One region of the Oceanobacillus luteolus genome, then DNA from elsewhere that is predicted to be linked to it. Evidence: riboswitches for the same ligand, from Rfam matches in the RefSeq annotation. Region 1 holds a riboswitch; the other holds the start of a gene.

Evidence for each region. A riboswitch is a leader RNA that binds a small molecule or an ion and turns the genes downstream of it on or off. The one in region 1 is predicted to bind S-adenosylmethionine.
Region 2: linked by a shared signal. The riboswitch ahead of ACFSBH_RS11090 (MetQ/NlpA family ABC transporter substrate-binding protein) and the one ahead of metK (methionine adenosyltransferase) in region 1 are both predicted to bind S-adenosylmethionine.

Annotation. Positions count from the first base shown of each region.
Region 1 covers NZ_JBHUDE010000119.1:671-9,048, forward strand. Annotated here, with positions in the region: gene ytkD (RNA deprotection pyrophosphohydrolase) at 12-488, shown strand; gene ACFSBH_RS13315 (ABC transporter permease) at 517-1,323, opposite strand; gene ACFSBH_RS13320 (ABC transporter ATP-binding protein) at 1,320-2,111, opposite strand; gene ACFSBH_RS13325 (ABC transporter substrate-binding protein) at 2,123-3,106, opposite strand; gene pckA (phosphoenolpyruvate carboxykinase (ATP)) at 3,292-4,878, opposite strand; SAM riboswitch class I at 5,245-5,349, shown strand; gene metK (methionine adenosyltransferase) at 5,715-6,914, shown strand; gene ACFSBH_RS13340 (gamma carbonic anhydrase) at 6,957-7,481, opposite strand; gene ACFSBH_RS13345 (tetraprenyl-beta-curcumene synthase family protein) at 7,584-8,378, shown strand, end outside.
Region 2 covers NZ_JBHUDE010000048.1:10,842-25,106, forward strand. Annotated here, with positions in the region: gene ACFSBH_RS11065 (CaiB/BaiF CoA transferase family protein) at 1-1,120, opposite strand, end outside; gene ACFSBH_RS11070 (alpha-hydroxy-acid oxidizing protein) at 1,146-2,288, opposite strand; gene ACFSBH_RS11075 (enoyl-CoA hydratase/isomerase family protein) at 2,295-3,080, opposite strand; gene ACFSBH_RS11080 (methionine ABC transporter permease) at 3,094-3,756, opposite strand; gene ACFSBH_RS11085 (methionine ABC transporter ATP-binding protein) at 3,758-4,774, opposite strand; gene ACFSBH_RS11090 (MetQ/NlpA family ABC transporter substrate-binding protein) at 4,847-5,668, opposite strand; SAM riboswitch class I at 5,757-5,870, opposite strand; gene ACFSBH_RS11095 (pyridoxal phosphate-dependent aminotransferase) at 5,922-7,115, opposite strand; gene ACFSBH_RS11100 (carbon-nitrogen family hydrolase) at 7,149-7,934, opposite strand; gene ACFSBH_RS11105 (ABC transporter substrate-binding protein) at 8,287-10,116, opposite strand; gene ACFSBH_RS11110 (ABC transporter permease) at 10,172-11,578, opposite strand; gene ACFSBH_RS11115 (ABC transporter permease) at 11,677-13,107, opposite strand; gene ACFSBH_RS11120 (ABC transporter ATP-binding protein) at 13,237-14,265, shown strand, end outside.

The DNA of each region.
Region 1 (8,378 bases):
TCGTGTGTTTTTTGATAAAATTTAGAGATTATTACAATAATGAAGTGCATCTGTCTTTTAAGGATCATCCTTTTTCTGAACAGCCTAAGCATGTACTGATTATTTGTCGCTATCAGGGTAAATGGTTATTGACGAGACATAAGGAACGGGGGTTGGAATTTCCAGGCGGAAAAGTGGAAGAAGGTGAAACTGCTGAGGAAGCTGGTATTCGTGAAGTGATGGAAGAGACAGGTGGAAAAGCATCACATCTACAATACATCGGACAATATTATGTAGATGGCAGAAAGGATTATGTCATCAAAAACATTTATTATGCAGAAATTGAAGAATTAAATGATCGGGATACTTATTTCGAAACGGAAGGCCCTGTAATTATCGACAATATACCAAATAATGTCAACCATAATCCGAAGTATAGCTTTATTATGAAAGATAAGGTTATTGATTATGCTATTGACTATATTATTAAAGAACATAATAAAAGCTAAGAAATCGCCTTGCAAAAGACGATTTCTTTTATTTCGTATGTCTGATTAGCCAATGTTCTAACTTCTCCACTCCTTTATACATTAAGGCAGCTAGAATTGCGATAATTACCAGACTTGACATGACTAAAGTAAAGTCGAATACTTGGAAACCATAAATGATTAAATAGCCAAGTCCTTGTTTAGATACAAGGTATTCTCCAACAATGACCCCTACCCAAGATAAACCGACATTTACTTTTAAAGTAGAAATCATTACAGGTAATGCTGCTGGAAAAATGGCTTCTTTAAAAATTTGTGATTTCGTTGCTCCGAAGCTTCGAAGTACCATCGTATAATTTTGGTCAACTTCAAGGAATGCCCGATAGACAACCAAGGTCGTAACGATGACCGAAATGATGAATCCCATCGCAATAATGGACATATATCCTGGCCCTAAAGCAACAATGAGTATGGGACCCAAAGCGACCTTAGGCATGGCATTGAAAATAACGAGATAAGGATCCATAATGTTGGCGAATCGGTCAGAATACCATAATGAGGTTGCGATTAAAACTCCACCGATTGTTCCAATAAGGAATCCTAGTAACGTTTCAAATAAAGTAATAGAAATGTGGGAGAACATCGTGCCATTAGAAATTCTCGTTATAATCAATTCAAAAATTTTCGTCGGTGAGCTGAACAGTAATGGATCGATGATGTAAAACCGGCTAGTAATTTCCCAACTTAAAAAGAAAATAACAGCAATGCTCAACTGCCAAGTAAAGACAATTCTCTTTTCTTTTAGTAAGCCTCTTTGATATTGTTGAAAGAGCTTTTCATCCTTCGTTAATTTCATGTCGAGTCACCTATTTTTTCCTTTGATTCTGTTTCTTCAAGGTCTTGCCAAATTTTATCGAATAATGGTTGAAATGCTTCATGTTTTCTTGCAATCATCGGAGTTTCATTTCGTAATACCTCTGGTACATCATACACATGTGCAATTCTTCCGGGGTTTGCATGCATAATGATGATGGAATCACTCATAGCAATCGCTTCACCAATATCATGAGTCACAAGGATTGTTGTTTTATGGTAGTTTTTAAGAATAGTCGCAACCAGGTCTTCAAGTTTCAATTTTGTTTGAAAGTCTAAAGCGGAGAAGGGCTCATCGAGAAGGAATATTTCTGGGTTGTTCATTAAAGTCCTTACGAGTGCAGCGCGCTGGCGCATTCCACCTGATAACTCTTTCGGATATTGGGATAATACATTACCTAAACCAACTTCCTGCAACAGTTTTTTTGCCCGGTCCTCTAATTCTTTGTTTTGCCTTTTTTGGATTTTTGGTCCTAACATAACGTTATCGAGAACTGTTTTCCAAGGAAATAGGTAATCTTGTTGCAGCATATATCCTATTTCAGCTTCATTCTTATCTATTGGTTCATTATGGATAAGGACTTTGCCTGATGTGTTCTCAAGCAATCGTCCAACAATGGAGAGGATCGTTGACTTTCCACAGCCGCTTGGTCCAAGAAGAGAAATAAATTGACCCGCCTCCATGGAAAAACTGATGTTTTCAAGCGCTTTAGTATAGCCTTTTTTAGTGAAATAGTAATGGCTGACCTCTCGAAGCTCCAAAATTGGCATTTCTACACCTCCTACTCATTCATCACTTCTTCGGCAACATTTGTATCAACTAAATCATCATATGGAGCATCGATAGGTAGTTCGCCAGCTTCGTCCATGATTGTTTTTAAGTTTTCCCATTCTTCTTCATCTAGGAAAGGATCTTCCGCAAATGAACCTTGGCTTTTGTAACGTTCGATGGATGAGGTGAGGATATCTAAGTCTGTATCTTCAAAGTAAGGTGCAATCACTTCGGCTATCGTCGATGCATCGTTTTCGGCAACCCATTTTTGCGCACGATAAATTGCCCTTGTAAATTTCTCAACATTTTCCTGATTATCTTCCAAATAGCTTTCCTTTGTCATAAAGACAGTGTATGGTACTTTACCTGACTCTTCACCAAACGAAGCAATAATATGTCCTTGGCCTTCTTGTTCAAATACACTTGCAGTAGGTTCAAATAATTGTACAAATTCATAGTTTCCTGATTGGAAGGCACTAGGAATATTTGCGAAATCAACACTTTGATCAAGTATGAGATCTGTGTGAGGATCGATATCATGCTTCTTCAGTACGAATTCTCCAACCATTTGTGGCATACCGCCGACACGTTGACCTAAGAACTCTTTTCCTTTCATATCATCCCATGTGAATTTTGGATACTCTTCTTTTGCAACAAGGAAGGTACCATCAGTTTGGGTTAATTGCGCAAAGTTTACTGCATAATCACGGGAGTCCTGAGCGTAAACGTAAATGGAAGTTTCCGATCCGACCAATGCAATATCTGCACCACCGGAAAGTAGAGCTGTCATGGTTGTGTCACCACCCCAGGTTGTCTGTAATTCAACCTCCAAACCTTCTTCTTCAAAGAAACCTTGCTCCAAAGCTACGTATTGTGGGGCGTAAAATAAAGAGCGGGTAACCTCAGCAAGATTAATTTTAACGCTCTGCTCCTGACAGGCAGAGAGAAGAAATAAAAATCCGAGGATAAGCAACCCCTTGGTTATTTTTTTCATCATGTCCGACCCTTTCGCATTGTATTAGATAGTCAACTACAGTTTATGCCCAGACGTGATTTTTGTGCAGTATTGGTAGGGTGGGGGAATAAAAAAATCCCGGAACAAATAATGTTCCGGGATTTCAGCAATAATAGCTGTATATTCTTCTCTATAATTATCCTTTTGGGATGAGGATACAATGATTAGTTTTTGTACGCTGGGCCTGCTGCCTTAATTGCTTCGCTTACATTCTCGAATTTCTCGAAATTTTGATGGAACTTCATAGCGAGTTCTTTTGCGGATTGTTCATAAGCAGCTTTATCTTCCCATGTATTTTTCGGAATAAGCACTTCGTCAGGTACACCTGCCACATGGACAGGAATTTGCAAGCCGAAGATCTCATCAGCCGTTGTTTCAATATTATTCAATTCACCTTCCAGTGCAGCGTGGATCATGGCACGAGTGTAGGATAATTTCATTCGGCTACCAACGCCATAAGACCCACCTGTCCAACCAGTATTCACGAGGAATACGTTTGAGTCATATTGATCGATTTTTTGTCCAAGCATGTCAGCATATTTAGCTGGTGCAAGCGGTAAGAAAGGAGATCCAAAGCAAGCAGAAAATGTTGCTTCCGGCTCTGTTACCCCGCGCTCTGTACCCGCGAGTTTACTTGTGTAACCACTTAAGAAGTGGTACATCGCCTGTTCTTTAGTCAGTTTACTGATAGGAGGCAGGGTGCCTGATGCATCAGCTGTCAAGAAAATAATTGTATTTGGATGACCCGCCACGCTTGGTGTAACAATGTTATCTATATTATCAACAGGATAAGCGGCACGAGTATTTTCTGTTAAACTCGTATCGTCATAATCCGGTTCACTTGTTTCTTTATCAATGACTACGTTCTCTAATACGGAGCCAAATCGGATGGCATTGAAAATCTGTGGCTCTTTTTCTTCTGATAGATTAACACATTTTGCATAGCAGCCACCTTCGATATTAAAAACGCCATTCGGGCTCCAGCCATGTTCATCATCACCAATCAAGCGACGATAAGGGTCTGCAGAGAGCGTTGTTTTACCAGTTCCAGACAATCCGAAGAACAAAGCAACGTCACCTTCTTGACCGACGTTCGCAGAGCAGTGCATCGATAAAACATCTTGCTGTGGTAATACATAGTTCATGACAGAGAAAATAGACTTCTTAATTTCTCCGGCGTACTCTGTACCACCAATGAGTACAATCCGCTTTTTAAAAGAAATGATAATAAATGTTTCTGAATTTGTTCCATCGATTTCTGGATCTGCTTTGAAGTTTGGAGCAGAAATGACAGAAAACTCAGCTTCGTGGTTTTTCAATTCTTCTTCTGTTGGTGTGATGAATAATTGACGTGCAAATAAGTTGTGCCATGCAAATTCATTAAACACTTGAATTGGTAAGCGATACTTTTTATCTGCACCTGCATAACCTTTAAATTGATATACTTCTTCCTTATCCATTAGGTAATCAATAACCTTGTGATACAATTTATCGAAGGAAGCTTCATCAATCGGTTGGTTAACGCTGCCCCAATCTACTGTGCTCTCCGTAATTTCGTCTTTAACGATAAATTTATCTTTTGGTGAGCGTCCTGTATATTTACCAGTAGTTGCTGTAACTGCACCGGTAGATGTTAATACGCCTTCTTTCCTGTCTAAAATCCGTTCGACTAGACGTGCTACCGATAGGTTTTGTTTTAAATTCCCATGTTTCAACAGTTGAGTTGTCAAGGATTTATCCACCATTTTCATTTTCATTCTCCTGCCTTTAGAAGGTTTTGTTAAGAAACATCCCAAGCTTCCTTTTCGATGATCTTAATTATGCTATTAGTATAACACATTAAATTAAATAGTCCACACTAATATGAAATATTTTTATATCATACATACGCATTTACTGAGAAAGCGTTACCTAAAATATCAGGAAACGATTACAAATATAAATAAATAACCTCCTTTTCATTTAATTGGTGTTTTAATTGTAACAAATGGGTAGCGTGATTGGAAATGCTTATCGAATTATATTTGCCAGTTTTTTTCACGTATGCTATACTAACCCACGATACAAAATCATTTTTTTGCATATGCTATTTTTATATGTAATTTAGAGTGGATCCTCTCTTATTCAGAGTCGGCGGAGGGACAGACCCGATGAAGCCCAGCAACCTCACATCTCGTGAAAGGTGCTAACCTGATGCAAGGTAAAACCTTGATCAATAAGAGTGAAAGGCTGTCTTACCTTTCCTCATGTATGTGGAAAGGTTTTTATTTTATTTGCATAGGTAATTTAATTTTACTATATGTGGATAATTAGACAGGTATAGCCTCGTCCGGCTCCAGCGCCCAGGGACTGCCCAGACTTCCCGTCCCTCCGTACGATAAGTCAACATCGACTCTCTTCGTTCGTCGTGTTTCCTTTATCTCTGAAAGGGAAGGGAAGTTCGACTAAGAACGCCCCATCCTGGGGCAACGTCAAACCACCCCACGTCCTGTGGGGCGCAGTCTGAACGTCCCTAAACGGGCGCTTACGCCTTGGCCTTTGAATAACAGGTTCCGTTACATTTTATACAAAGGAGAGAACAAGCCCTATGGCTGGAAATCGTCGTTTATTTACCTCAGAGTCTGTAACTGAAGGACATCCTGATAAAATGTCCGACCAAATTTCGGATGCAATTCTAGATGAAATTTTAAAAAATGATCCTGAAGCTCGTGTAGCCTGTGAAACAGTAGTAACAACTGGAATGGTGTTTGTTGCGGGGGAAATCTCTACAAAGACATATGTGGATATACCTCAAATCGTACGCCAAACAATAAAAGAAATTGGATATACAAGGGCTAAATATGGATTTGACTCGGAGACTTGTGCTGTCATTACAGCTATCGATGAACAGTCCCCGGATATCGCCGGCGGTGTAAATAAAGCACTTGAAGCACGGCAAGGGAAGATGGAAGAGGAAGTAGAAGCTATTGGAGCAGGTGACCAAGGGTTGATGTTTGGGTATGCTTCAAATGAAACAGAAGAATATATGCCGCTTCCCATCAACTTATCACACAAACTAGCAAAACGTTTAGCTGATGTAAGAAAAAATAGAGTGTTAGACTATTTAAGACCTGATGGAAAAACACAAGTCACCATTGAATACGATGAGAATAACCAACCGATTCGTGTGGATACGATTGTAGTATCTACGCAGCATCATGATGAAGTTTCAAACGAACAAATTGAATCAGATATTCTTGAACATGTTATTAAACCGGTGGTACCTAATGAGTTGCTGGATGAAGCAACGAAATATTTCATTAATCCATCTGGTCGTTTCGTGCTCGGTGGTCCTCAGGGTGATGTAGGTTTAACGGGGAGAAAAATTATTGTCGACACTTATGGTGGATATGCTCGTCATGGCGGGGGCGCTTTCAGTGGAAAAGACCCGACAAAAGTGGACCGTTCAGGAGCGTACGCGGCTCGTTATGTTGCGAAGAATATTGTGGCGGCAGGCCTTGCGGATAAATGTGAAGTCCAGCTTGCTTATGCAATCGGTGTAGCTGAACCTGTATCTATAAGTATTGATACGTTTGGCACAAGTCAATTTAGCGAAGCATTACTCGTGAAAGCAGTTAGAAAACTATTCGATCTTCGTCCCGCAGGTCTTATTCAAATGCTTGATTTAAGAAGGCCGATCTATAAGAATACCGCTGTTTATGGACATTTTGGCAGAACGGATATTAACTTCCCTTGGGAAAGTTTAGATAAGGTAGAGGACTTACAAAAAATAGTTAATGAAGAATAAAATAGTAGGAGCTGTCAGGGATTAGCCGGACAGCTCTTTTTCTTATATTCTGCCTAAACTTGTATGTTCTTTATAATATTTACCTTTTTCCACATATGACTTTCGGACCCGCTCCATCTCCTGATAATCTGCTTCCGTGAGTTCTCTTGCGAATTTTGCTGGATTCCCCATATATAAGGTGTTCGGAGGGATTTTTTTACCAGGTGGTACGAGACTACCCGCTGCAACAAAAGCATTCTCACCAACTTCTGCTCCGTCCAGTACAATTGCTCCCATACCAATTAACGCATTTTTTCTAATGATTGATGAATGCAAAGTAACCTGATGCCCGATTGTAACATCATCTTCAATGATAAGGGGGGTATTTGGACTTTGGTGTAATACAGTGAGATCTTGTATACTTACTCGTTTCCCGATACGAGTAGGAGACAAATCTCCGCGGATGACTACGTGGAACCATATGCTTGATTCTTCATCAATCGTTACATCCCCTATAATCACTGCATTTTTAGCTACAAAAACGGATTCATGAATAGTTGGATAGACCCCTTGATAATGATCAATCATTCTTTAACGCTCCCTTGTATTATTTTCATAAGTATGTAGATAATATAAGGATAGTATATCAAAATGGATTAGAATAACGAAACTATGTGGAGGCTATGACAAATGCATGTACCAAATTCGGCATTTGGATTACTGGACAATGTTTTTAACAAGTTATTCCCCCTAATAGATGAAGAACTGGATTATTGGAAGAAAAGGGCGCAGGCGATTCCAGACGAGGAGCTGAGAAAACAAGCACTAGCAAGTATTCATTCCAAAACGTTCCACTGCCAGGGTGGGGGTGTATTTGCATTACTAGCTGGCAGACATTGTAAAGAAGCAATCCGGTTTATTGTCGCTTATCAGACAATCAGTGACTACTTGGATAATCTTTGTGATCGTAGTACATCGTTGGACCCGAAGGATTTTCGTATGTTACATGAAGCGATGAAAGATGCTTTGATCCCTGGTGCTCCGGTAAAAAACTATTATACATATCGCGAAGAGCAAGAAGATGGAGGATATTTGACTGAACTAGTACTTACATGTCAGGGTGTTTTGGATAATGCAGAAGCCTATGGGCTCTGTCGTGATTATTGTTTAATGTTAGAAGGTTTATATGCAGACCTCCAAGTGCATAAACATGTAAAGATGGATGAAAGAGTACCACGACTGGTAAAATGGTATTTGGAGAATAGAGAGAAAGCCCTTGGATTAAGTTGGTACGAGTTTGCTGCTGTGTCTGGTTCAACGATAGGAATTTTTTGTTTAGTATCTTACACATTGTCTGGTAAACTGACAAAAACTTTAGCAGAGAAAATTATTTATAGTTATTTTCCTGCTGTACAAGGCTTACATATTTTACTTGATTATTATATTGACCAGGAAGAGGATGAAAAGGAAGGGGACTTGAATTTC
Region 2 (14,265 bases), on a different contig from region 1:
TATTATGCTGTCCAAGTAGTGGTGCCGGCTTCGTTAGTTTTCCTGGTGTCTCAGAAAACTTAGCAGGGAATCCGAGAGTCTTCATCAAGCCGCCAACGGGATGTTCGTATTCCAAGATCATATCGCGTGATTGAATCTGTTCATTATTCAACGCTTCATCATAGGACAAAATTGGTCCAGACGGAATTCCGTATTGATCTAATAGTTGCAGCCAATAGTCACTGGATTCCTTTGTGAGGACTTGTTCCATTTCAGCTTCCAGTTCTGCGACATTTTCTGCCCGTATGCTGTTTGTCAGGAAACGTTGGTCCTTTATCCATTCCGGTTTCTTTAAGACATAAAGACATAGTTTCTCCCAAAGTTTCTGGTTACCTGCTCCAATCAGGATAAATCCATCTTTCGTTTTAAAACCTTGATATGGTGCTGAAACACGGTGCGCTGTTCCATTTCGCTTCGGAACTTCACCTTTACCGAAGTAAGCAGCAGCTTCCCACACCGTCCAAGCGAGCCCAGCATCAACAAGTGATATGTCAATGTACTGGCCTTCTCCACCTTTAAGGCGGTGGATATAAGCTGAAAGGATGGATTGAATCGCAGTTTGCGCTGCAGCAATGTCATGTATTGCAATTCCGACTTTCGCTGGCTTTCCTTCTTTATCACCCGTCATATCAATCATTCCGGAAAGCCCTTGGGCCATGATGTCAAAGCCACCTTTTTTACTATAGGGACCTGTTTGCCCGTAACCAGAAATGGAACAGTAGATCAAATTCGGGTTGATTTCTTTTAATGTGTCATAATCGATTCCCAGTTTTTTCGTTGTACCAGGACGGTAGTTCTCTACAAAAACATCTGCATCTTTGACCAGATCATATAATACACGTAAACCAGCTTCTTCTTTAAGGTTAAGACAGACGCCTCGTTTATTCCGGTTCACCATCATATACATATAGCTTTCCTCATCGATATAGGGTCCCATAGAACGTGTGTCATCACCAATCGGATATTTCTCCACTTTAATGACATCGGCTCCCATGTCACCTAATACCATGGTGCAATATGGTCCTGCCAATACTTGAGAGAGGTCCACTACTTTCATACCTTCCAGCGCTTGTTTCATCATGATGCATCCACCTTCCCTCTTTCACTTATCGCTTTACAATATATATATCGCGAGCATCCTTCACTTTGATAGCTCCAGATAGCGCTAGAGATACTTTTGTTTCCTGAATGAAGTTTTCAATTACTTTTTCTACACCTTTTTGTCCGTCGATCGCTAGTCCATATACAAAAGGTCTTCCTAGTAATATTGCATCCGCTCCAAGTGCAAGTGCTTTGACAACATCTGATCCACGGCGAATCCCGCTATCAAGTAAGACAGGAATCTTTCCATCCACTACCTCAGTAATGCTCGGAAGGATATCAATACTAGAAACGGCTCCATCCAATTGACGGCCTCCATGGTTGGAGACGACAATACCATCCGCTCCACTTTCAATTGCTCGACGGGCATCTTCCGGATGTAAAATACCTTTTAATAGAATAGGAAGGTCGGTCCATTTCCTCAGTTCAGCAACATGTTTCCAGTTGAGCGTCGGATGGTAAATATTTTCTAGAATTCCTTGAACAACAGACTCTTTGTCGACGTTAGGTAACGTTGCTAAAAATACATCATCTGTTAGATAATTTCCTGTTCCATACCCTTCTCTTAACGGAGAAAAGTGATTTCGCATATCTTCTTCACGCCAACCAAACATAAACGTATCAATCGTTAAAACAATCGCTTGGTAACCTGCTTTTTCCGCACGTTTCACCATACTGTAAGATATGTTTTCATTATTCGACCAGTATAGTTGAAACCATTTTGGACTTGTCCCAGAAGCTTCGGTTACATCCTCAATGGAGTAACTGGAGGTGGTGCTTTGTATAAACGGAACATGATGTTTGGCAGCAGCTTTCGCAACGGCAATCTCCCCGTCCTCGTGGGTGATCTTCAACATACCAACCGGTGCTAATAAGAATGGATGCTGATATTTATGGCCAAACAATTCAATGCTCGTATCCACCTGAGATACATCCTTTAAATACTGCGGAACAATCGAGTAGTTTGCGAAAGAAGCTACGTTGTTTTTTAACGTTTCTTCTCCACCGGCTCCTGAGCGTGTAAAGCCGAAAGCCTCTTTTGACATCTTCTTTTTAGCTTCTGCTTCCAGTTCCTCTGGACCGAAAGGGAAGGAAGCACCTGATACAATATTTTCTAAGAATGAATCACTTGGTTTGGTTGTTGTCACGATTAATCACTCTTCCTTCAAAAAAATTGGTTTTCTTTTCTCCATGAAAGCTTGGATCCCTTCCAAATAATCATCCGAACTGTATGATTCTAGTATCATATTGGAAAGGGCTTCGGTTTCTGTATTTTCTCCATCGATAATTGCCTGTATGACTTGTTTAATACCAGAGTTGGCAACTGGAGATTTTGTAAGTATCCGTCTAGCAAACGCATCAACTTCATTCTCAATTTCTTCAGGTTCACAAACATAATCGATTAAACCGATTTTCTGTCCTTCTTCCGCCGAGATGAGTTTTGCCGTATAGAGCATTTCTTTCGTTTTAGACGGTCCAATTAAATTGTATAGTCGTTTCGTACTGGATAAGTTATAAACAATTCCAATGTTCGCAGAAGTAATTCCAACCTTACTGCCTGAAGTTGCGAATCTGAAATCACATGCATTCGCAAGTTCGAGGCCACCGCCAATTGCGAGTGTTTGGATCATCGCAATCGTCGGGCGAGGAAATCGATACAGCTTTTCAATTGCCCCGAGCGCAAAGTCGTTATATGCTTTAGCCTTTTCTGCGTGTAGACGAACTTCCAGAAATTCGGTGATATCTGCTCCCGCTGAGAAAGCTGTTTCGTCGACACCACGAACGATAAGCAGTTTTACCGAGTCATCCCTTTGAAGTTCATCGAGCAAATCCTCAAGTCGCTGAAACATCGCGAGCGAGAAACAATTCTTTTTTTCCGGACGGTTGATGATGATGGAGGCAATTGCACCATCCCTCTCAACATATAATTTATCTGTCATGTAGATCCTCCTGTTATTCCTTCTTCAATTTAGCTGCAATGCGATTTCCAAGAGATTGTATTCCTTGAACAAGGATAATTAGAATAAATACAGTTGCATACATGACATCCACTTCATATCGTAAATGTCCAAAACGGTAAGCAAGGTCTCCGAGTCCACCTGCTCCAACTAGACCGGCCATCGCGGTAGCACCAATCAAGCCAATCGTCGCAATCGTCAAACCTAAGATGATTCCTGGTCTTGCTTCACGGAGCATAACGTGCCAAATGATCTGCCTTGTTTTAATCCCCATTGCGCGGTACGCTTCGATAATGCCTTTGTCCACTTCCAACAACGAGGTTTCCATTAAACGAGCGATATAAGGAGCTGTATAGACGACAAGCGGCACGATAACTCCCTTGACTCCTATCGTTGTTCCAACCACCAGTTTCGTGAACGGTAAAATAAAGAATAATAGAATGATGAATGGAATCGAACGGACAATATTAATTAGTAGATTCAGGATTTGATAGACTACTTTATTTTCTAACGCTTCACCAGGTCTTGTCAGTACAATAAGTATCCCTAAAGGAATTCCGATTAAAATTGAGAAAAACAACGAGATACCTACCATTTGAAATGTTTCTACAACAGCTTGGCCAATAATTGGCAACCATTCTTGAATGAATTCTTCCATTTTATTCTCCCTCCACTTCTTCAGTTCGAACGCCTTGATCATTTAAGAATTGTAAGGAGGCGCTTATCTTATCTTGTTCACCAACAAGATGAACGACTAAGTTTCCAATAATGCCATTTTTTAATTCCATAATATTTGCCGTTAAAATATTCGGTACAACACCAAATTTTTGACTGACATGGGCAAGCAATGGTTGACCCGTGTTTTCACCGATAAATGTAAGTCTTGTTACCGTACCTTCGAGCTTCAATTGATCAACAAGGGAAGTTGATAATTTACGCTGAGATATTGTATCCAAGAATTTCTTTGTCGTTGGTCGATCTGGATTAGTGAATAGGTCGATACTAGATCCCTGTTCAATGATTTCTCCTTTTTCTAGCACGTATACATAATCACAGATTTTCTGAATGACGCTCATCTCATGTGTAATAAGTAAAATGGTAATACCCAACTCTTTGTTGATTTTTAATAGCAGATCCAAAATTGAGTTGGTCGTTTCAGGATCCAGTGCACTCGTCGCTTCGTCACTTAGCAGGACGTCTGGTTCTTGTGATAATGCTCTTGCGATTGCGACCCGTTGTTTTTGTCCACCAGATAATTGAGAGGGGTAGCTATGATGTTTGTCGGATAGTTCGACGATCTTTAAATATTTTTCAACCCGTTTTTCGACTTCTTGCTTATCATATCCAAGAAGCTTTAATGGAATAGCGACATTATCATAAACGGTTGCCGTTTTCATGAGATTGAAGTGTTGGAATATCATACCAACTTTTTGTCGGGTTTGACGTAGGTTTTCTGGTGACAGGGTAGTGAGATCTGTTCCATTGATGAGCACTTTTCCGCTATCCGGCTTTTCCAGTAGATTGATAAGGCGGATTAAAGTACTTTTCCCCGCTCCACTGTAACCAATTACACCATGTATTTCTCCTTTTTTAACATGGAGGTTTACGTTATTTACAGCAGTTACATTCCCATTTTTTGAGGGAAAGACTTTCTTGACGTTTTCTAATTTAATCATTTTAAGTTCATTCCTTTCTGAAAAAGAATGCTGCTTCCGAGCAACATTCTTTTTCCTATCCTTACTTCTTGATTATTCATCCCAACTTGGAATGATAGAACCTTGAAATTCTTCTTCAATAAATGTTTTCACTTTATCTGATTGATAGGCTTGGACGAATTTTTCAACGGTCGGGTCGTCCTCATTTTCAGCCCTTACAACGATGTAGTTCACATAAGGAGAATTCGTTGACTCGAGTAAAATCGAATCTTCTTTCGGGCTGATGCCGGCTTCTAATGCAAAGTTCGTATTGATGGCGGCCACATCGACTTCACTGAGCTGCTTTGGAATTTGCGCAGCATCCAACTCGATGAATTCAAGGTTTTTGGGATTATCCACCACATCATGGATGGAAGCCGTTTCTGCTTTACCTTCTTCCAGTGTAATGACTCCAGCTTCTTCTAAAATGAATAATGCACGTCCTCCATTTGTCGGATCGTTAGGTAGACCAAATTTTGCACCATCCGGCAGGTCCTCGATACTCTCATAAGTTTCTGAGTAAATCCCCATCGGGTTTAAGATTGTTTTACCAACTGGTACTAAATCTGTGCCATGGTCTTCGTTAAACTGGTCGAGGAAAGGTCCATGCTGATAACTGTTCAAATCCAAATCACCTTCAGATAAAGCCGTATTTGGCAGGACATAGTCGGAGAATACTTTCAATTCAACTTCAAGCCCAAATTCTTCAGCAGCAACCTCTGCAGCAACTTCCGCAATCTCTTCCTGAGGACCAGAAGTAACACCAACAACAATATTTTTCTCATCTATCGCAGCATCGCCAGTCTCCTCCTCACCACAAGCAACTAGCAAACTAGCAAGTAAAAGTACAATGAATACAGAACCTAACTTTCTCATTTTATTTCCTCCTCTGATTTTCATTTGATGGTATAAAAACAGCCTCTCTTTCAACGAAAGAAAGAGAGGCTCATTATGTAGAATTCCCCTCTTATCTTCCAAAACATAACGTTTTGCTGGATGTAGCACCTTTTTTTATGGTTGCCATAAAAAGGTTGCCGAGCTTCATCGGGCCAGGTCCCTCAGCTTCTCTTGATAAGAGATTAAATTATTAGATTGTATTAATATAATCTACATTATTATTTCGTTTCAGTCAACTATATTTCTGATAATTTTCGTCTTTAATGAAAATATTCAACTTTTCAATTCGTTGAACGGCTTCTTTCAGGCGCTCTTCATCCACGAGCAGGCCAATACGGACATAGCCTTCTCCAAATGAACCAAAGCCTTTTCCTGCAGCAACCGCAACATCTGCTTTTTCCAATAGAAAATCGGCGAATTCCTCGCTCGTAAAGCCTTTTGGAACAGGAAGCCAAGCAAAGAAGGAGCCTTGTGGAGCTTCAACGTCCCATCCAATCCGCTTACATTCTGCAATCAACGCATTTCTGCGCCCTTCATAAAGCTGAACCAATTCATCGACACAAGTTTGATCTTCTGTAAGAGCGACCGCCGCCGCATGCTGTATAGCTGGGAACATACTGACAAACAAGTGATCCTGCAATAGATTGATAGCTTCAATCATTTCAGCGTTGCCGACTGCAAATCCGATACGCCAGCCTGCCATATTATACGTCTTCGATAAAGTATACAGTTCGATTCCCGTATCTTTTGCTCCGTCTGCCTCAAGGAAGCTCACCGGCTTCTTCCCATCGAAACCAATTGCTCCATAAGCAAAGTCATGCACAATTCCAATCCCATGTTCTTTACCCAACTTCACTGTTTCTTCAAAAAATTCCTTTGAAGCAGTCGCACCAGTCGGGTTGTTGGGGTAATTCAAATAAAGGAGTTTCGCTTCTTCCAATTGTTCCGGGCTAAGCTTATCATAATCCGGTAAAAATCCATTTTCACGAACTAATGGCATGACATCAAAGCGGACGTCTGCGAGTCCTACGCCAGATAAGTAGTCAGGATAACCAGGATCAGGCAGCAACATTAATTCCCCTTCATTCATTAGCGCAAGCGGCAATTCCACTAACCCGATTTTCGTTCCAAACAAAATCGCCACTTCTGTCTCCGGGTCAATATCCACATTGTATTCCCGTTTATAAAAATCCGCCGCAGCTTGTTTGAGTTCAGCTGTTCCGCGGAATGGAGAGTATTTATGTGTTTGTGGATCTGCTGCAGATTGCTGTAATGCCTTCACAATGTGATCCGGTGTCGGCTGATCTGGGTTACCCTGCCCCAATTTGATGACATCTCTTCCTTCAGCCTCTGCTTTATTCACCTTTTCTACAAGAGTTGCAAAGAATTGGGTAGGCAAACTTTTTAAACGATTTGAAAATTCCATAGTAATAACCTTCTTTTCTCATTCAATTTAGTATTAATATAAATCTGGAACCCGACTAGCAAAAACAGGGACATTTTTTCTTACTTCTACTACTCTCTCTGGATTGAGGCTTCCCTTTATGGTTTCTTCTTTATTTTCAGAACCCTTTGCGACGACCTCTCCCCATGGATCAACGATTAACGAAGCTCCTGTATATTCAACACCATCTAACGTACCAACATTATTCGATGATACGACATACATCTGGTTTTCAATCGCTCGAGCAATTTGCAGACTAACCCAATGATTTGTTCGAGGCTTTGGCCACTCTGCAACGACAAATAAAACTTGCGCTCCATCCAGTGCCAGCTTCCGAGCCAACTCAGGAAAACGGAGGTCATAACAGATGATGACACCCATGCGGACCCCATCCAATTCAAATGTTTCCACCTTTTCTTCCCCGCCCGTCAGATATGCTGGTTCATTCAACATCGGGACAAGATGGATCTTATTATATTTATAAACAAGTTCACCGTTTCGGTTAAAAATAAGACTCGTGTTATAAATATTTCCATTCACCTTATTGGCAATCGAACCACCAACAATATTAATTTGATGTTTTTTGGCCAAATCACTCAGGTAAGATTGAGTCGGTTCTGAAGATTCATCAGCAGTTGCATCAAGCTGTTCAAGCACATACGATGTCGTCCACATTTCTGGTAAAACGATAATGTCCGGCGCATCCTCCTGCATTTGTGTTTCAACCCAACGACTAACCTTCTCACGGTTTTCCTCTGGAGAACCTGGGACGAGTTCCATTTGGTAGACTGCGATTTTCATATTGGTCAGCTCCTTTTGTTATGTAAGATTATTATGTTGTATTTAGAAATTTATTAAGGTTGAGCCTATTGAATTAAAATAATAACATAATTTTTGATAATTTACTGTATTGTAATCAAAATACCATTCATTAGATATATTTAAGTAGTCAAGTTAACGTTGTTTTTTGTTTAAGTTTAGGGATGTTTTGCTGAATAATATTGGAATTTCAAATACGATGAGAAAGCCAGAAATTAATTATTAAAAAACTGCGTATCAAAAGTAATAATTTTAAAAAAAGCCATGTGTGAAAGAAAAGCTCACCACACATGACTTTTTTATTATCTATCATCATCCATTTCTCATAATCTACCTAGTTACCCTCATACTCACTCAAAAGCTCTTTCACTTTCTCACTATCTGCTTCCAATGATAGCCCTGTATCAACTAATGGTGTTACTGTTGATACTGCATTCATTTTATTACCTTGATAGAAACTGATGATTTCTTCTTGGTTAACAGAATAAAGTACGGCCTGACGTAATGGCACACTTGAAGAAACCTCACGATTATCCATATTAAATGCTAGATAGGAGACTCCGTTACTTTCATTTTGTTGCAATGTAAGTTTGTCGTCTTCCTCGACGATATCATATTTCGTTTCAGGAACTCCGTTTAATATATGGATTTCCCCGTTACGCAAAGCTGAAAGTGCGCTATCTGGATCTTGGATAAACTTCACGATGACTTCGGAGATCTTCGGTTCTTTTTCTGTACCAGGCATGTAAGCTGGGTTTTTCACAAAATGTGCTTCATAATCGTTTTTATGCGTCATGATGTAAGGACCGCTTGCGTATAGCGTATTATCATAGCTGTTACCCTCGGTTACTGTTCTTTGGTCGCCATAGGCAATATCCGTATTCACATCGTAATCTTCTACATCATACGTATTGATGCTTTCCACTTGGTCTTTAGAAACGATTCCTGCTGATTGATGCGCTAAATAGTTTAGCACTTGTGGGAATGGATTTTCTGTAGTTACTTTAACAACTTGGTATACTCCAGAATCATTATCTGCTTGCGTCTTATCTGTTACCAATTCCGTAATTTCATTTTCAATTCCTTCTTCAAGCTTTTCACGTACTGTTCCACCGTCTGTAGCTGCTGTGTCTAATTCACTTAAATCGCTGACAATCGAGATTTCCTTCATACTTTCATGCAAGCTGTATGTGCGGTGATCCGGTACTGAATCTTTATCTTTAGCACGTTCTAATGAGAATACTACATCTTCCGCACCAACACGTTCGCCAGTATCAACTGCTTCCATGTCTTCTACCGCCGCAAAATTAATATCATCACGCAATAAGAAATAATAATCTTCGTTACCTTCTGCAATCGCATGGTTTAAAGATAAGGAACCGTCAGAAACTACTTGGTCATCATCCGTTAAATTCACTAAACGAACATACATATTCGTGTTTAACGTATTGATGGAACCATCATTTCCTTTAATTGGATCAAGTGAAGTCAACGCGCCGATCGCTTGTTGAAGAATTAAAGGTTCTGAATCACGTTTTGATTCATCAACAAAGTCATAATCCTCCCAGACTGCTGCTCTTGATTTCGGTAGACGGACCGTTGATTCATCAATGACTTCATGATTCACGGCCTGAGCTTTATAAGAAACATAAAGCGGCACGATATATGCTTGGTCGAAAACGACATGTTGTTCTAATTCTTTATAAGTCTCTGTGTACTCATCTTGTAATTGTGTGCTGGCTTTATTGACTAATTCGTCTGCTTTTTCATCCGCAAACAAGCTGTTATCACCATCAGATGTAAACAAGGAACGAACGGCATAGTCAGGGTTACCTGTTACTGTCGTCCAGCTGTTTAAAGCTAAATCATAGTTGCCCGCTTCTTTTTGGGATGTAAAGCTACCATAATCCGGTTGGATATTCAGTTCTACGTTAAAACCATTTTTAGTGAGTTGGTCACGTAGAATATTCAAATCATCTTCGCTAGTACTCATCCCTAAAATTTCAATTGTAGGAGCAGATGCTGTACCTGTTCCTTTGTCTTCTGCTGTCTCACTAGTTGAATCTGTAGAGGAATCGTCCTCTTTCACATCAGATTCTGTATTTAAACAGCCGGCTAATACTAAAGCAATGAACGCCATTAATAAAACTATTCGTTTTTTCAACTCTGTATACCCCCATTTTATTAACATAGTCTTAGACTAATGTTTATTCTCTTCATCAATCCATTTTTGGATCGAGCGAGTCTCTTAAACCATCCCCAAAGAAGTTAAAAGAAAGCACCAATAATATAATCGCTATACCTGGGAAGATCGCCAAATATGGATGAGTTTCAAGGTACTCGCTTCCAACTCTCAGGACATTCCCCCATTCAGGTACATGCGGTTCCACACCTAACCCCAGGAAACTTAAACTGCTCGTTGCAATAATTGCACCACCGATCGTAAAGGTAGCTTTGACGATCATCGGTGCCAGGGAATTAGGGACCACATGCTGAAAGAGAATTTTCCACTCTGATTCCCCAAGTGCTTTTGCCGCTTCGACATACTCCAAATTGGAGACCATCATCACATTGGCACGCATCGTACGTGCATAGGTTGGTATCGAACCGACACTTAATGCAATGATCAAATTTGTTGTGCTGGAACCAAACGCTGCGATAATCGCAATCGCGAGTAATATACCAGGAATTGCGTAAAGAACATCAAGAATACGCATGATGACATTGTCCAGCGACTTACTAAAGTAGCCGGCTACCGCACCCAATCCTCCACCTATGACGAATGGGATGATAGTGGTTACTACACCGACAATGAGTGAAATGCGTGCCCCGTAAATAATCCGGGAAAACACATCACGTCCAAAGTTATCTGTACCAAAAGGATGCATTAAACTAGGCTCCAAAAGCATCGCTTCATAGTTATTTTCAGAAGCAAAGGAATAGACGAACGTACCGATGCTGGCAACGGAAATAGCGAATGTAAAAATAACAAACAAGAGACCGAGCATGGCTGTAAAGTTTCTTGTAATCTTATTCCAAAGTTTATTCCATTTATCTACAGCTGATGCATCTCGATTCGTGGACTTGACCAACAAACTATATCCTAAGATGAAGCCAAATAGGTTACCAGTGACACCCCTTAGAAATAATGCAATACCAAGCCATTTCAGCTTATTATTCTTTTGATGCACTACATCGTTTCGATTAAAATACAGCACCAGAACGATATCCATAATCAGGAATAAGGTCAGGACCGTCATGGTCATCATGAACTTATCCGATACATAAGGTTTAAATACATTGAATAAAGACACACCGACAATTAGAAACTGTGCAATCAACATGAAATAGCTAAGCGTATATTCAATCGAAGGCTTACGTCGTAACATGCGAAAAGCAAAAGCAGTCGAAAAGACATTTCCAACTAGTATACTTGGCAATTGGATTGCACCAAGGATCCTGGACCGCTTTTGAATCGTTCCTTCTGTCAGTAAATCCCTTTTTATACAATAAGTAATAATACCTTGCAAGACAGATATTAAAAGATAAGCGAGACTAAAAATGCCCCAACCCATACTCCAAGTATCCTCTGAAAAATCATAAACATTGAATAAGAAAATAACCATTAATGCAATTGAAATAACAAAGGTGAATTGAGCCTGCTTATACTCCTCAGACTGTTTTAATGCAAATACTTGTTGTGTCGACACGTGATTCACCTCAATTATACGTTTTTCATTTGTGAACGAATCCTCGGATTTAGTAAAGCATATAAAATATCAACAAGTAAGTTCACCAGGGAGATAACGATGGCAATATAGACAACCCCTCCTAATACAGCAGGGATATCTGGGATAAATTGTTTATCGACGATATAACTCCCTATTCCACTAATATTAAACACTTTCTCCGTCACCGCGGCACCGCCAAGCATTCCGCCAAATTGGAGACCAACCAACGTAATGATGGGAATCATTGCGTTTCGTAACGCATGATTAACAAATATTGGCCCAGGCTTTAACCCTTTAGCTTTAGCTGTGATGATGTAATCTTCATTGATGACTTCGAGAATCGAAGAGCGTGTCATCCGGGCGATCGATGCTGTTAGTCCAGTCCCGAGGACAATGACGGGCATGATGATCGATAGCCAGTTACTTGGCGAATAGGTTGCTGGCAGTATCCCCCAATTGATGGAGAAGTTTAAAATAAAGATAAGCCCTTGCCAAAAGTTCGGAATCGACAAGCCGATTAAAGCAATGAACATGAGCGTATAATCCCAAAACGTATTCATTCTTGCTGCAGAAATCATCCCAATCGGTATAGCAATCACAATTGCCATCAACAGTGACCAAAGAGCGATGATCAATGTAATTGGGAATCTATTCGCAATGCTTGTCATGACATCTTCATTTCCTGTATACGAATATCCTAAATCAAATGATAGGATGCCTTTTACTGCATGCCATAACTGGACATGATATGGTTGATCCAAACCGTATTGGCGGTTGAACTCCTCACGTTGTTCCATTGTTGCTGCTTCCCCGAGGATATTTGCCGCCGGGTCCGTCGGTGAGAAATATAACATCGTGAATACAAAGATCGTCACAGAAACAATTACAAAAATGGTCATTACGATTCGTTCTGCTATGTATCGAATAAAAGGATTGGAATAAATAAGCAAGTAGAGATACATGAATATTCCCGGAATAAAACTCAAAACCAGGAATAACTTGTTTTGTAAGCAATCTTGAAAGAAACGGTGATAATTCATTTCTTCCATATTTTGATTAGCCAATTCAGCCTTTGCTAATTTCAATACCTGCTCATCACTGAGTTGCGTCGCCAACTGCTCCATTTCATCTTCAAGAATTGGTTCGTTGAAATATTCCTTTTTACTGCGGTATTGCTTTCTATACCGTTCCAAAAGTTCCTCATATTTTGGAGAGTGTCGTATCATTTGAATCTGTTTATGAAGTTGCTTTTGGTACGTTGTATGCCGGAAATTAATTTTATAATAAATCCAACTGACGATATGCACAGGTAATCCTAAGATAACCAACCAAATCGTTTGCATAGAACTTTCACTTATATGACGATAGCTTTTCTCCAGCTTTCCTCCAGTTGAGACCATCGATTTCGTTGTCTGGGATGGCAAAATCTCACCTCCACTCCTTAAGTTGATTAATCCTATGAATTTAGTATACTATGTAATAAAACAGTATAGAATCTATTGAGACGGAAGTCAATGAGAAGAAATTAGCATAATAGAAAAAGAGGATTTACAATGGAGAATCTTTTACAAGTAGATAATTTACACGTTTCCTTTATCTCAAATCAGGAAGTATTTGAAGCTGTAAAGGGAGTCAGCTTTGACATAAAAAAAGGCGAAACACTTGGGATTGTTGGCGAGTCCGGTTCAGGTAAAAGTGTAACCGCACGGTCGATTATGCGGTTACTACCATCTCCCCCTTCAATGATGACAGACGGGAGCATAGAATTTTCAGGAAAAATGATTTCCACTTTTAACGATAAACAAATGGAAGCCATTCGCGGGAAAGAGATTAGTATGATCTTCCAAGATCCGATGACTTCCCTGAATCCTACAATCAAAGTCGGGAAGCAAATCGACGAAATGTTGATGAAGCATCAGCAACTCAGTACCCAAGCTGCGAAAGAGAGAACAATTGAGATGTTGAAACTCGTCGGGATCAACAATGCAGCGGAACGATATAATCAATATCCGCATGAGTTCTCTGGAGGAATGAGGCAACGCGCCATGATTGCAATGGCCGTAGCTTGCCAACCTAAACTGCTCATCGCGGATGAACCGACAACCGCGCTGGATGTAACCATCCAAGCACAAATCCTCCGATTGATGAAAAAAATGCAAAAACAATTCGGGACATCCATTATTTTAATTACGCATGACTTAGGTGTTGTCGCAGGCATGTGTGACCGCGTAATTGTAATGAAAGAAGGGGAAATCGTCGAGAGAAATACAACCGAAAAAATATTCTCTTCGCCGCAGCATCCTTACACACAAAAATTATTGAATGCCTTGCCACGACTACATGAAAAGAAACAGCCAAAAAACGAATCCCTACTGCCTGAAGATATTAATCCCAATCAAGCCCTTGTGGAAGTGAAAGATTTAAAGAAAGAATTCCCCCTCAGGAACGGACAGACGTTAAAGGCAGTGAACTCGATTAGCTTTTCCATCCAACCGGGCGAAACGTTAGGACTTGTTGGCGAATCCGGATCTGGAAAATCAACGACAGGGAGATTATTGTTACAACTGCAGAAGGAAACAGAT